Linked DNA regions of Prochlorococcus marinus str. MIT 0918. The protein of the gene in region 2 interacts with the protein of the main gene of each other region in a pairwise test. Links are inferred from orthologs where the notes say so. Each region holds a gene or a part of one and is shown on either strand. Other genes may lie near its edges.

Evidence for each region.
Region 1: the proteins of O5636_RS06445 (region 2) and def interact in binary tests that used the Escherichia coli proteins (3 or more experiments, as listed by UniProt). The link is inferred for Prochlorococcus marinus str. MIT 0918 from one-to-one orthologs.

Annotation. Positions count from the first base shown.
Region 1 is NZ_CP114780.1:1,346,519-1,352,858, forward strand. The notes cover bases 1-2,867. They hold def (peptide deformylase), read right to left. Parts: upstream 1,804-2,867; coding sequence 1,198-1,803; downstream 1-1,197. Other genes in these bases: O5636_RS07270 (ABC transporter ATP-binding protein/permease), read right to left, coding at 1-573; O5636_RS07275 (histidine triad nucleotide-binding protein), read right to left, coding at 707-1,048; O5636_RS07285 (alpha/beta hydrolase family protein), read left to right, coding at 1,865-2,867. Outside these bases: more of O5636_RS07285, read left to right, coding at 2,868-3,826; O5636_RS07290 (SufS family cysteine desulfurase), read right to left, coding at 3,823-5,076; Fe-S cluster assembly protein SufD, read right to left, coding at 5,090-6,274; Fe-S cluster assembly ATPase SufC, read right to left, coding at 6,274-6,340. UniProt on the Escherichia coli protein: Removes the formyl group from the N-terminal Met of newly synthesized proteins. Requires at least a dipeptide for an efficient rate of reaction. N-terminal L-methionine is a prerequisite for activity but the enzyme has broad specificity at other positions.
Region 2 is NZ_CP114780.1:1,165,554-1,171,820, forward strand. What follows is about bases 1,491-4,284. They hold O5636_RS06445 (aspartate-semialdehyde dehydrogenase), read right to left. Parts: upstream 3,505-4,284; coding sequence 2,476-3,504; downstream 1,491-2,475. Other genes in these bases: dapA (4-hydroxy-tetrahydrodipicolinate synthase), read right to left, coding at 1,568-2,476; tig (trigger factor), read left to right, coding at 3,654-4,284. Also shown: O5636_RS06435 (ribonuclease J), read right to left, coding at 1-1,488; more of tig, read left to right, coding at 4,285-5,072; ATP-dependent Clp endopeptidase proteolytic subunit ClpP, read left to right, coding at 5,130-5,780; ATP-dependent protease ATP-binding subunit ClpX, read left to right, coding at 5,894-6,267.

The DNA.
Region 1 (6,340 bases), 180 kb from region 2 along the record:
AATAATGCCAAGTTTATAAGTAAAAAATATTTGAGAGACCCGAATGGGTAATGCTATAGCAAAGCAACAAGCATAGATTCCTAAAATTCTATAAAATCCTGTCTCTTGTTTTTCTACTAAAGCATTTGTTAAATCTCTAGCTATAAAACCAATACCAGCATTTATTCCATTTACAGCTAAAAGCATTAATACAATTACACCTAATAGAACCCAATGAACCCATCTTTTATTTCTTAATTGATGTCTAAAGTTGAAAAAATTTAAGCTTCCAATAAGAAAGATCCCTATAAAGAAAACCCCCCACCAACTTTCCCATATAAATTCAACTGTTCCAACGACTCCTCCAAAATATTTTTCTAACAGAATGGGTTGTAGTCTTTCAAAGATTTGTATTAAAGTAGTTAAAAAAAACAGTACTAGGCCACCCACACAAAATAGTAATGAAATTAGAAGCCATATAAAATTCCATCCACTGCTTTGTTCAAGTGGTAGAAAAAAAGGCTGAGCTAATTTTCTTAAACTTGTTAGCTGATCTTGAAACCTTTTATTATTAGCAATAGTTTTTTCATTCATAGCAATACCATAAGCTTTTATTTATGCAAAAATACAATAGATCCAATTATATTGTTAATAGCCAGATTAATCTGAAAAAGCTTCAAATTCTCATCAAATTCTCTGATCATTAGTTTATTTTGTAACGCTAGAATTATCCAGGAGGCCAAGTTAATTTTCTTCCTCCAATTACATGTATATGCAAGTGAAAGACGGTTTGACCAGCTTCAGAACCTGTATTAATAATTGTTCGCCAATCTTTTAAACCTTCTTGTTGAGCTATTTGTGCAGAAACTAGCAGTAAATGACCAAGCATTTCTTTGTCTTCCACTTCTGCATCCTTAATACTCTTTAGAGGCTTTCTAGGGATAATTAGTATATGAACAGGTGCTTGTGGTTGAATATCGCGAAATGCTAGGCATTGTTCATCGCTATAAACCTCATCACAAGGTATTTCTCCTTTGATAATTTGGCTGAAAACTGTTTCTTGGGTCATAATTGAATGTTGCTTTTCTTTCTAAGATTCTAACGTGAATAGTGATTAATTAACTTTGTAATTAAGAACCATATTTGTTAATTTTAATTATTAAAAATTTTCATTATGAAATTATTAATAGCCATTTAAATCATTCAAACTAGTTTATTTTATGTTATTGCTAAAACATCTTTTTCATTAAATCCATTTTCTTTCAGTTCTTGTTTAAGGTCTTGACTATTAGTAACTCTATCAACAAAAAGTACACCGTTTAAATGGTCCATTTCATGTTGAATACATCTTGATAATAGGCCGTCCGTATTTAGTTTTTTTGGCCGCCCCATTTCATCCCTGTAATTCACTTTTATTGATGAAGGCCTAATAACATTTAAATATACTCCTGGAATACTTAAACAACCTTCCTCATAAGTATCTATTGATGCGCTAAAATCGGTTATTTCAGGATTAATGAATACCATTGGAGGAGAAGTTGAGTCTTCAATGTCTAAATCAATAACTAATAATTGCTGTTGAATTCCTATTTGAGGTGCAGCAAGCCCAATACCTTTGGCAGAATACATGCTATGTAGCATTTTTTTTACCAATTCTCTAACGCTTGAGTCTACTTTGCTAATTCGCTGAGCATTTTGCCGAAGGGCAGAATTTCCAAGAGTGTGGATTTGCAGTTCAGGTTTATCTATTGGCTTCTTTGATATAGCAAGAGAAGTCCTCTTCTTTTCAGCATTAATAGCAAGTTGTGTAAAACTTCTAGCCAAGGAGGATTGATTTCAAGATGATTTATTTTACCTATTTTAGGAACTATTAGAAAATTTTCGTATGACATTCAGAGATAAACAAGTTTCTAACAGTGAAATAATTCACAATCATCCATTAAATGCTGCAAGTGTGGTTAGTTGTTCTCCAAAGCCTAAAGAACCTAAAATTTTAGGTAAATGGGTAGTTTGGCAAGAGCAAAGAACTAATGACTCAGGTCGAACAACAGTTCTCGCAAGACCTTGGGGTCAACTTGGCGTTACCCCGCAAGAGTTAACACCTTCTCCTTGGAATATAAGAAGTCGAGTTCATGGCTATGGTGGTGGTGCTTTGGCAGCTGCCTGTTATTTAGATAGGTTGCTTTTAGTTTGGGTAGAAGATTCTACTGGGTGTTTATGGTCACAAATATGGGAAGGAATTAATGATATCTCTCCATTTAATGACTCTCAATTAATTCCGATTAATGAGCCATTATGTATTTCAAAAAAAGATCAATCATTCTTTGGAGATGGTTTAATTGATCTAAAAAGGATGCTTTGGTTAGGGTTGATGGAAAGAGAAGGAAGAGATTATTTAGTGACTTTATCTTTGGAAAAAGAATTTCAGAATCCAAGAATTATATATGAAGCATTGGGATTTTTAGGATATCCAAAGTTAAGTCCTGACAACATGCAATTAGCATGGGTGGAGTGGAAAGAACCTTTTATGCCTTGGGATCAAAGTGATCTGATGGCAGCTTCTTTATCAAAGTCAGGAGATTTTAATTTAATCAAATCATTGATTAAAAGTTCATCTTCAAATCCCTTATCAGTTTTTCAACCAATTTGGTTGGATAATTATCATTTATTAGTCTCTGATGATAGTAATGGATGGTGGAATCTAAAGTTATTAAAGGTAGATATTATTAATGAATTAATTGAGAAATACAAAAAGACTTGGGATGTAAAAGCTGAAACTGCTATGCCTCAATGGGTTGCAGGAATGTCGACAATATCTTGTTCTGATGGTCTAATTTTAGCTTTAAGTTGTAAGGAATCTCAATGGAATCTTAATTTTATGCAGCCAAACGGAACTGTTGAAAAAATTAATTTACCTTTTGATGATCTTGCATATTTGGATGTTAATCAAGGTAGGGGAGTTATGGTTGCTAGTAATTCTTTCCAAGAACCGATTATTTTGGAAGTTGATTTAACTAATAAGAATTGGAATCATCAATTAAAAAGTAGACCTATAGCTTTAGTGGATAATCAAATTAGTGTAGGAGAATCTATTTGGTTTAAAGGTTATAACTCAAAATTGACTCATGCTTGGTTTTATCCACCATCTCGAGAGATTTCTGAAAAGAAACCGCTATTACTTAAAATTCATAGTGGTCCCACAGCAATGGCCTCTAGAGGGTTAAATTTATCTATTCAATTTTGGACTTCTAGAGGCTGGTCAGTTTTAGATGTAAATTATGGAGGATCCACTGGATTTGGGAGATGTTATCGTGATCGTCTAAAAGCAGAATGGGGTAGAACAGATGTTTTTGATTGTTATTTAGCAACGATGGAACTCATACGTTTAGGTAAAGTAGATAAAGAATATATTGCGATTGAAGGTTCTAGCGCAGGAGGTTTTACAGCTTTAAGTTGTTTATCCTTGTTCCCTATTTTCAAAGCAGCTTCATGTAAATACCCTGTTAGTGATTTATTAGCCATGCAAAAATCAACCCATCGCTTTGAGGAGAATTATTTAGATTATTTATTAGGTACTTTTTCAGTCAATAATAAGGAATACAAAAGTCGTTCTCCAATTAATAATATTGATCAAATTAATAGTCCAGTTATTATCTTCCATGGTTTAGAAGATAAGGTTATTCAATTAGATCAGATAACTAATTTTTCTCTTAAGCTAAAAAGAAAAAGTGTTCCTGTTGAACTTCATACTTTTCCAAACGAAGGACATGGTTTTAAAGAAGCATCTAGTAATATTAAGGTTCTAACTCTTACTGAAAAATTCTTTGTTAATCATTTAGGAATTTAAGAATGTTTTCTTAACAATGAAATCGAATTAACAAGTTCTTTAGAAAATAAATCTATTTCTTTTTTCGTTGTTGTAAAGCTAAGACTAGCACGAGCAGATGAATTTAAACCATAATATTTATGCAGAGGTTGGCAACAGTGGTGTCCACTTCTAATACAAATATTATTAAGATCTAGCAACTCAGATAAATCATTTGAATGTATACCATCTATAGAAAAAGTTACTAATGAGCCTCTATTTTCTTGTTGAATTGGTGATGGACCTAAAATTTTAATACCCTCGATTTTTTCCAACTTGTTAAAAAGATATTCAGTTAGTTCTTTTTCATAAGCACTAATATTCTTTAAACCTATGTTTTGAAGATACTTAATAGCTTCGCCCATTGCAATTGCTTCTCCAATCGCCGGTGTCCCTGCTTCAAATTTAAATGGTAAGTCTGCCCAGTTGCTTTTATAAAGGGAAACATCTTGGATCATTTCTCCACCACCTAGGAAAGGTGGCATTATTTCTAATATTTCTTCTCGCGCCCACAAGAAACCACAACCAGTTGGGCCACAAATTTTATGGGAAGATCCAGCTAAAAAATCTATATTTAATTCATTGATATTTATTTCTTTATGTGCGAGACTTTGACATGCATCAAGTAATACTAATGCTCCTGCACTGTGAGCAATTTCAGTAATTGTTTGAATAGGATTACAGGTTCCTAGTGTATTACTTATATGAAGTAAACTTACCAGACGAGTTTTTTCATTGATTTTAAGACGTAAATCATTAATATCTAGCTCTCCAGTATCTGTTAGTCCTATATAACTAAGTTTGCACTTTTTCTTTTCTGCAAGAATTTGCCATGGAACAATATTGCTATGGTGTTCCATTAAAGTAATTAAGATTTCATCGCCTTCTTTTAGTTGTGAGCTTCCCCAAGAGTTTGCTACTAGATTTATAGCTTCTGTTGCATTACGTGTGAAAATAATTTCTCTATTGGATTTTGCTTGAATGAAGTCAGATGTTATTTGCCTAGCTTCTTCAAAAGCTTCAGTAGCTTTAGCACTTAATTGATGTGCTCCTCGATGAACATTTGCATTTTCATATTGGTAATAATGTATTAATTTATCAATTACTTGTTTTGGCTTTTGACTGGTTGCGGCATGATCTAAATAAATTAAATTTGTCTGTAGATTATTGATATCTGAAAAAAGAGCAAAATCTTTTCTGGTTATTTCTGCTAAATTATTTTTTTGATTCATGTTAATTGTATTGCTATAAATTATTATCTAGAAAAGAAAATCTTTCAATTTTAAAAGGAAGATCTTTGATGATTTCTTCGCAGAAACCTGTAATTAGTAGTTCCTGTGCTTCATTACATTTAATACCTCTACTTTGTAAATAAAAAAGTTCTTCTTGTTCTAATTGGCTAACTGTTGCACCATGACTACATTGCACATCATCAGCAATGATTTTCAATTGAGGACTAGTGTCAATTTTAGCTGTTGAGGATAGTAAAAGATTTTTACTTAATTGTGATGCTTCTGTTTTCTGTGCTATTTCAGGAACGTCAATTAATCCATGAAAAATAGAGTGTGCCCTGTCACTTGAAATAGCCTTTTGTGTTTGATTAACAGACCCATTAGGACCATTAAATTTAATAAATGAATAAGTAGATAGTTGTTCACTATTATTGGCAAGTTGTAATCCTTTAATATCACTTTTTGCATTACCTTTAATTTGAATTATATGTTCTTCTATGCGACTTAATTGCCAACCTTCTTGAAAACAAGTTAATTTATAACTACTTTTTTCATTTTGCTCAACTGATATTGTTGCTAGTAATTTTGATAAGCTTTTGCCAATAGCAATTACCCTATGATTAACTTTTGCATTTTTTTCAACAAAAATTTCTATTAAGTGACTATGAGAAGATCCTTTCTCTCCTTCTAAATGTTCTGTAATATCAATGGAAGCTCCTTCTTCGATTATTAATATTATTCTTGATGAACTTAATAATTCTTGCGAATCTTTGATTATTACTTCCAATGATGACTTTGTACCTTTCTTTATCTTTAGTCCAATTATATTATTTGCCGTAGCTTCATTGATATTCTTGAGAAAATCATGGTCTGAATTTTCTATTAGAGATTTCTTATTGTATAAGATTTGCTTAATTTCTAGTGGTTCTAACTGTTCAATATTTTGGGGCTTTTGATCTAACTTATTTGAGATCTCTTGTGAATCTAATTTAATTTCAATGAACTGACCTTGAGGGTTTAAAGGCACATTAAATAGCTCTTTAAGATTTTCTCTATTGGTTAATCTCCACCCTTCAAGTTTTTTCTTTGGTAGTCCATGTTTTTTGAGTAAATCTTTAGCTTGATCTTGTATTTGTTTTAAATAACCATCATTATCAGGCAGGGTGTCCAGCCATATTTCAAACATGTTGGTTTTCATTATTCGGTCCTATTATTTTCAAATTCTTCATAACCTTTGCTTTCTAGTTCTATTGCTAATTCTTTT
Region 2 (6,267 bases):
CATCGCACCATCGGTACTAACTGCTACAAGCAAAGTAATAACGCCATCTTCGGCTAATTGTTGTCTTTCTTTTAAAACTCTTGCATCTACAATTCCATTTCTAGAAGCATCTAAAAGCTCTATACCAGCTTTCACTGATTGCCCCCTGGACATAGAATCTTGAGTTAATTGAACTACATCACCATTCTCAAGAATCAAAATATTGTTTTCTGGAACACCCATCGTTTGAGCACTTTTGCTATGGCAAATGAGCATGCGGTGTTCTCCATGAACTGGAACAAAATATTTTGGCTTAGTTAAAGCCAGCATTAATTTCTGATCTTCTTGAAAACCATGACCAGAAACATGAATTCCTTCCCCTTTTCCATAAACTACATTTGCACCAAGCTTCATTAAGCGATCAATTGTGTTTACAACTGAGATTGTATTCCCTGGGATAGGACTAGCTGAAAAGATAATTGTATCAGTAGTTTTCACTTGGACATGTTGATGCTCTCCTCGCGAAATTCGACTTAAAGCCGCTAATGGCTCGCCTTGACTACCTGTCATTAAAAGCAATGTCTCTCGATCTGGCATATCTCGAATTTGTTTTATTGGAACAAATAACTCATCAGGAGCCTTCATATATCCAATTTCTCTTGCTTTGGCTATGACATTCAACATCGATCTACCTAGCAAGCCAACCTTACGACCATGTTTAAGGGCAAGCTCCAAAATCATTGCTACACGATGAATGGAACTTGCAAATGTTGTAATAATTACTCTTCCCTGTGCATCTGAAATATGTCGTTCTAAAGCAGGAAATACAGTGCGTTCTGAAGGGCACCATCCAGGAACTTCAGCATTCGTAGAGTCACTAAAAAGACATAACACTCCTTCTTTCCCATAATGAGCAAGACGTGAGAGATCAAAATGTTCTCCATCAACAGGAGTATGATCAAATTTAAAATCTCCAGTAAAAATTATTGTTCCAACTGGGGTTTGAATTGCTAAAGAAAAGCTATCAGCCATAGAGTGAGTATTTCGAATAAACTCAACTGAAAAAGATTGACCTACTTTGACCACATCTCTAGGTCCAACCGTATGAATAGTTGTCCTGTCCGATACACCAGCTTCTTCCATTTTCCCCTGAAGCATTGACATCGCTAAGCGAGGGCCATAAATGACTGGGATGTTGAAATGCTTAAGGTGATGTGAAATTCCACCAATATGATCTTCATGTCCATGAGTAACAATCATTCCTCGAATTCGGTGCTGATTTTCACGTAAATAACTCGTATCAGGCATTACAACATTGACTCCATGCATCCCGTCACTAGGAAAAGCTAAACCTGCGTCAACAAGCATTAGCTCATCACCAAATTCAAAAACACATGTATTCTTTCCAATTTCATGAAGACCACCTAATGGAATTACTTTCAAGGTTGGTTTCTGAATATTGGATTGTTGCGAAATGCTCCTTGAAGGATTTGTAGAACTCATCGTCATTGGAAAACTATGTAAAAAAACAAACTGGATTGGTTAATGAGATCAGGCTCTCAAAAAAGCCAATTGCTAAAACAACTTTTTAGGTTGAACGCAAGGCTGAAATGATTGTCATAAGTTCTTGTTTCATTTGATTATTTAAAGGAGTTAAAGGACTTCGAGGAGCGCCAACAGGCCATCCAATTAATTCAAGGGCTGCTTTAACAGGGATAGGATTTGTTTTAGCAAATAAAGCTTTAAAAAGAGGTTGTAATTGTTCGTGATGCTCAATAGCAAGACTACATTGTCCTGTGAGATATGCCTCAATTATCATTTTTATACTTTGACCAACAATATGACTAGCCACACTTACTACTCCTACAGCACCCACAGATAACATTGGCAGGAGAAGAGCATCATCCCCACTGTAAATAGCTAATTTCGAACCACATAGGATCCTTAAATCAGTAACTTCATTGATATTGCCGCTAGCAGCTTTAAAACTAATAATATTCTCACAATCAAGCAATCTTTCTACTGTAGAAGGAGCTAGTGAACAACCAGTTCTACTAGGTATGTTGTACAACATCAAAGGCAAATCTGAAGCTGCATGAGCAATGTCCCTGAAATGCGCTTCAAGGCCTTCTTGGGGCGGTTTATTGTAATAAGGAACAACTACTAAAGCACCATCAGCGCCAGCGTCAGCAGCTTTTACTGTTGCTTCAATAGCTTCTGAAGTGCTGTTACTGCCAGTACCAGCAAGAACTTTAATATCTTCACCAACAGCATTTTTGACAGTTTCCAGTAATTGATATTGTTCCTCCCAACTAAGTGTGGGGGACTCACCTGTAGTTCCACAAACAACAAGTCCATCTGACCCTTGATCTACTAAAAACGAAGCAAGTCGAGCTGCTAAATCAAAGTCAACAGAACCATCTTGATCAAATGGAGTCACCATTGCTGTTAACAAGCGTCCAAACGGAACAAAAGCTGGATCACAGGAAGTGTTTATCATTTTCGTATGAAAAGTTCAGCAATTTGGATCGCATTTAATGCAGCACCTTTGCGAATTTGATCACCACAAAGCCACAACTCTAAAGCGTTAGGATTACTCAAATCTTGGCGAATCCTTCCTACAGCAATAGCATCTTTACCTGTCACGTCAATTGGCATAGGGAATCTATTTGAACCGATATCTTCTAACAATTCAACTCCAGCAGAGTCTTTCAGAATTTCTCGTGCATCTTGCAACGGAAAAGGCTCTGTAAATTCAATGTTAACTGATTCAGAATGAGCTCTTAAGACAGGGACTCTTACACAAGTTGCAGTTAGAGAAAGATTAGGCTGACTCATAATCTTTCTAGTTTCATTAATCATTTTCATCTCTTCTTCACAATAATTATTTGACTGAAGAGGTGAATTATGTAGGAAAAGATTAAACGCAAGTGAATAGGGTAAGACTTGACTAATAGCATCTTTTCCATCTAACACATCTTGACTTAATCTTTTCAACTCATCCATAGCTCTAGTCCCTGCCCCACTGGCTGACTGGTAAGTTGAAACTACCACTCTTTTTATGGGTAATTTTGAGGCTAATGGGGCTAAAACCAAAGATAATAAAATCGTAGTGCAATTTGGATTTGCAATTAAACCTTTATGAGAAAAGGCGTCATTAGGGTTAACTTCTGGAACAACTAAGGGAACATCAACATCCATCCTGAATGCATTGGAATTATCAATTATAAGAGCTCCTAATGAATTAATCTCTGTTCTCCATTTACGAGATACAGATCCACCAGCAGAAGCTAATACCAAATCAACATTTTCAAATTTATTTCGTGAAACCTCTTCAACTCTTAACTCAGTGCCTTTCCATATTTGAGTTTGACCAGCAGATCTTTTCGAAGCCAATAAACGCAATTCTTTAAGAGGAAAAGACCGTTCTTCAAGAATTTTCAATATTTCAATTCCTACTGCTCCTGTGGATCCAAGAACAGCAACAGTCAAAGGTCGATCAAAAAAAGGTTTTTGAAAAGTCAAACTAGAAAAACAAAATAGTTTAGAAAGAATGAGATCTATCTAATTTAGAAAAAATGTCCAAAAATAGATAAAAGACAAATAGCTTTGGATAGATGGCCTTACTCTTATTTAGTGTAATAGGCCAATGAGCCAAGATTTTTATCTAACCAATGAGTAATTCTCAATTAAAAATAAAAACCAAACCCCTCCCTAATAGTCGTTTAGCAATTGAACTTGAGGTTCCTGCGAAACAATGCAAAGCAAGCTACGAAGAGGCACTATCCACATTATGTAGATCAGCCAATATACCAGGTTTCCGCAAAGGAAAAGTACCAAAGGCAGTTATTCTTCAACAAGTTGGTGCTATGAGAATCCAAGCGTCAGCATTGGAAAAACTTTTAGAAAAAGTATGGAAACAAGCTCTAGACGAAGAATCAATTAAACCACTCTGTGATCCAGAACTAGCTAATGGATTTGACAAAGTCTTAGAAAACTTTAATCCTGAAAAAGCATTGTCTATTACCTTAGAAACAGATATCTCACCTACACCGAAATTAAAAACTACTAAAGGTTTAACTGCAGAAGTAGAACCAATTAAATTCAACACCAACAAAGTTGATGAGCTTATAGAACAATCAAGAAAACAATTAGCAACTGTTGTTCCAATTGATAACAGAGCTGCAAGTCATGGAGATATTGCTGTAGTGAGTTTTAAAGGTACTTTTGTCGATGATGGCAGTGAAATAGAAGGAGGGAGTGGAGAGGCTATGGAGATCGAATTAGAAGAAGGGAAAATGATCCCTGGGTTTATAGAAGGAATTTATGGCATGAAAATCAATGATAAAAAAAGTTTAGAATGCATCTTCCCAAAGGAATATCAAGATGAAAAAGCGAAGGGAAGAAAAGCCAAATTTGATATTGAATTAAAAGATCTAAAAACTCGTGAACTACCAGATCTGAATGATGCTTTTGCAAAACAAGCAGGTGATAAAGAAACCATGTTAGAGCTAAGAAATGATCTTACAGAACGTCTGAAAAAAGATAATGAAAACTTAAATCAAAAAAAACGTCAGGAATCAATATTAAATAGCTTAGTGGAACAATTAGAAGTTGAACTACCAAAATCGTTAATTGATCAAGAAGTAAGAAATTTAATTGAAAAAACAGCTAGAAATTTTGCTGATCAAGGTATTGATGTTAAATCAACATTTACTCAAGAAGTTGTTAATTCTCTTATGGAATCTTCCAGACCTGAAGCTGAAGCCAATTTAAGGAATAGTTTTGCACTGAATGCGTTAGCTGATGCTGAAAATATTGAAGTAGAGCCTCAAGAGCTTGAAAATAAATTAGAAGAAATAAAAAAAGAACTTGCATCTCAATCAAATATTGACCAAGACAAATTACGTACCATTGTTGCTGATGATCTACTTCAAGAGAAATTATTTAAATGGCTAGAAAAACACAATACGATTATTGAAAAAAAACCAAAAAATAAATCAACCAAGTCAGAGAAAAAGTCAACAGAAAAGAAAACACCAAAAAAATCTCAAAAAACAAACACAAACAATGGGAAAACAACTAAAGATTAAAGCGAATCATAAAATCTAATTATAGGATTATTTAAATAACAGCCTGGAACCATCAAGGTGATTAACACACACTGCGCACATCCTATTCAAAACATATGGAAAAGCGACCGACCCAGTTCAGGCCCAGGAGTTCTGCCAACAGTCATTGAACAATCAGGGCGAGGAGATAGAGCATTTGATATCTATTCAAGGCTTCTTCGTGAAAGAATTATCTTTCTTGGAACTGACGTAAATGATCAAGTAGCAGATGCATTAGTTGCGCAAATGCTGTTTCTTGAAGCTGAAGACCCTGAAAAAGATATTCAGCTATATATCAATTCTCCTGGGGGATCAGTAACTGCAGGTCTGGCTATCTATGACACTATGCAGCAAGTAACTCCTGATGTAGTTACCATTTGCTATGGCTTAGCTGCAAGTATGGGAGCTTTCCTATTAACAGGAGGAAGTAAAGGGAAAAGACTTGCATTACCTAATTCAAGAATCATGATTCACCAGCCCTTAGGAGGCGCTCAAGGTCAGGCTGTTGAAATTGAAATTCAAGCAAAAGAAATTCTTTTTCTTAAGGACACTTTAAATACTTTGTTAGCAAGGCATACTGGCAAATCTGTCGAAAGAATTTCTGAAGATACTGATAGAGACCACTTCCTTTCTCCCCAAGAAGCGGTTGAATACGGCCTGATAGATAAAGTTATTACCAGTCTCAACTAAATAGGAATCGTTACGGAAAGCTGACTAATCATCAATTCATGACGATCCTATAGATAAGAGCTGATCATTCTTAATCAGATCCAACAACCAATCCTGGAACCCTTTCAGAAACGATGGCAAAATTCGAAGCCCATCTTAAATGTTCATTTTGTGGCAAATCACAAGAACAAGTGCGCAAGTTAATTGCTGGACCAGGAGTTTATATATGTGATGAATGTATCGATTTATGCAATGAAATTTTAGATGAAGAGCTATTAGAAAATCCTGGAAAATCAAAACCAGTAGGCAATGAGAAGATTCCCAGCAATTCTCCAATTCCATCAACACCAGCTCCTACACTTTCATCTATTCCAAAACCTATAGAAATTAAAGAATTCTTAGACAAGCAAGTAGTAGGACAAGAGGATGCCAAAAAAATTCTTTCGGTCGCTGTTTACAACCACTACAAACGTCTAGCCTGGACAGGTAATGACAAAGAGGAAACAGA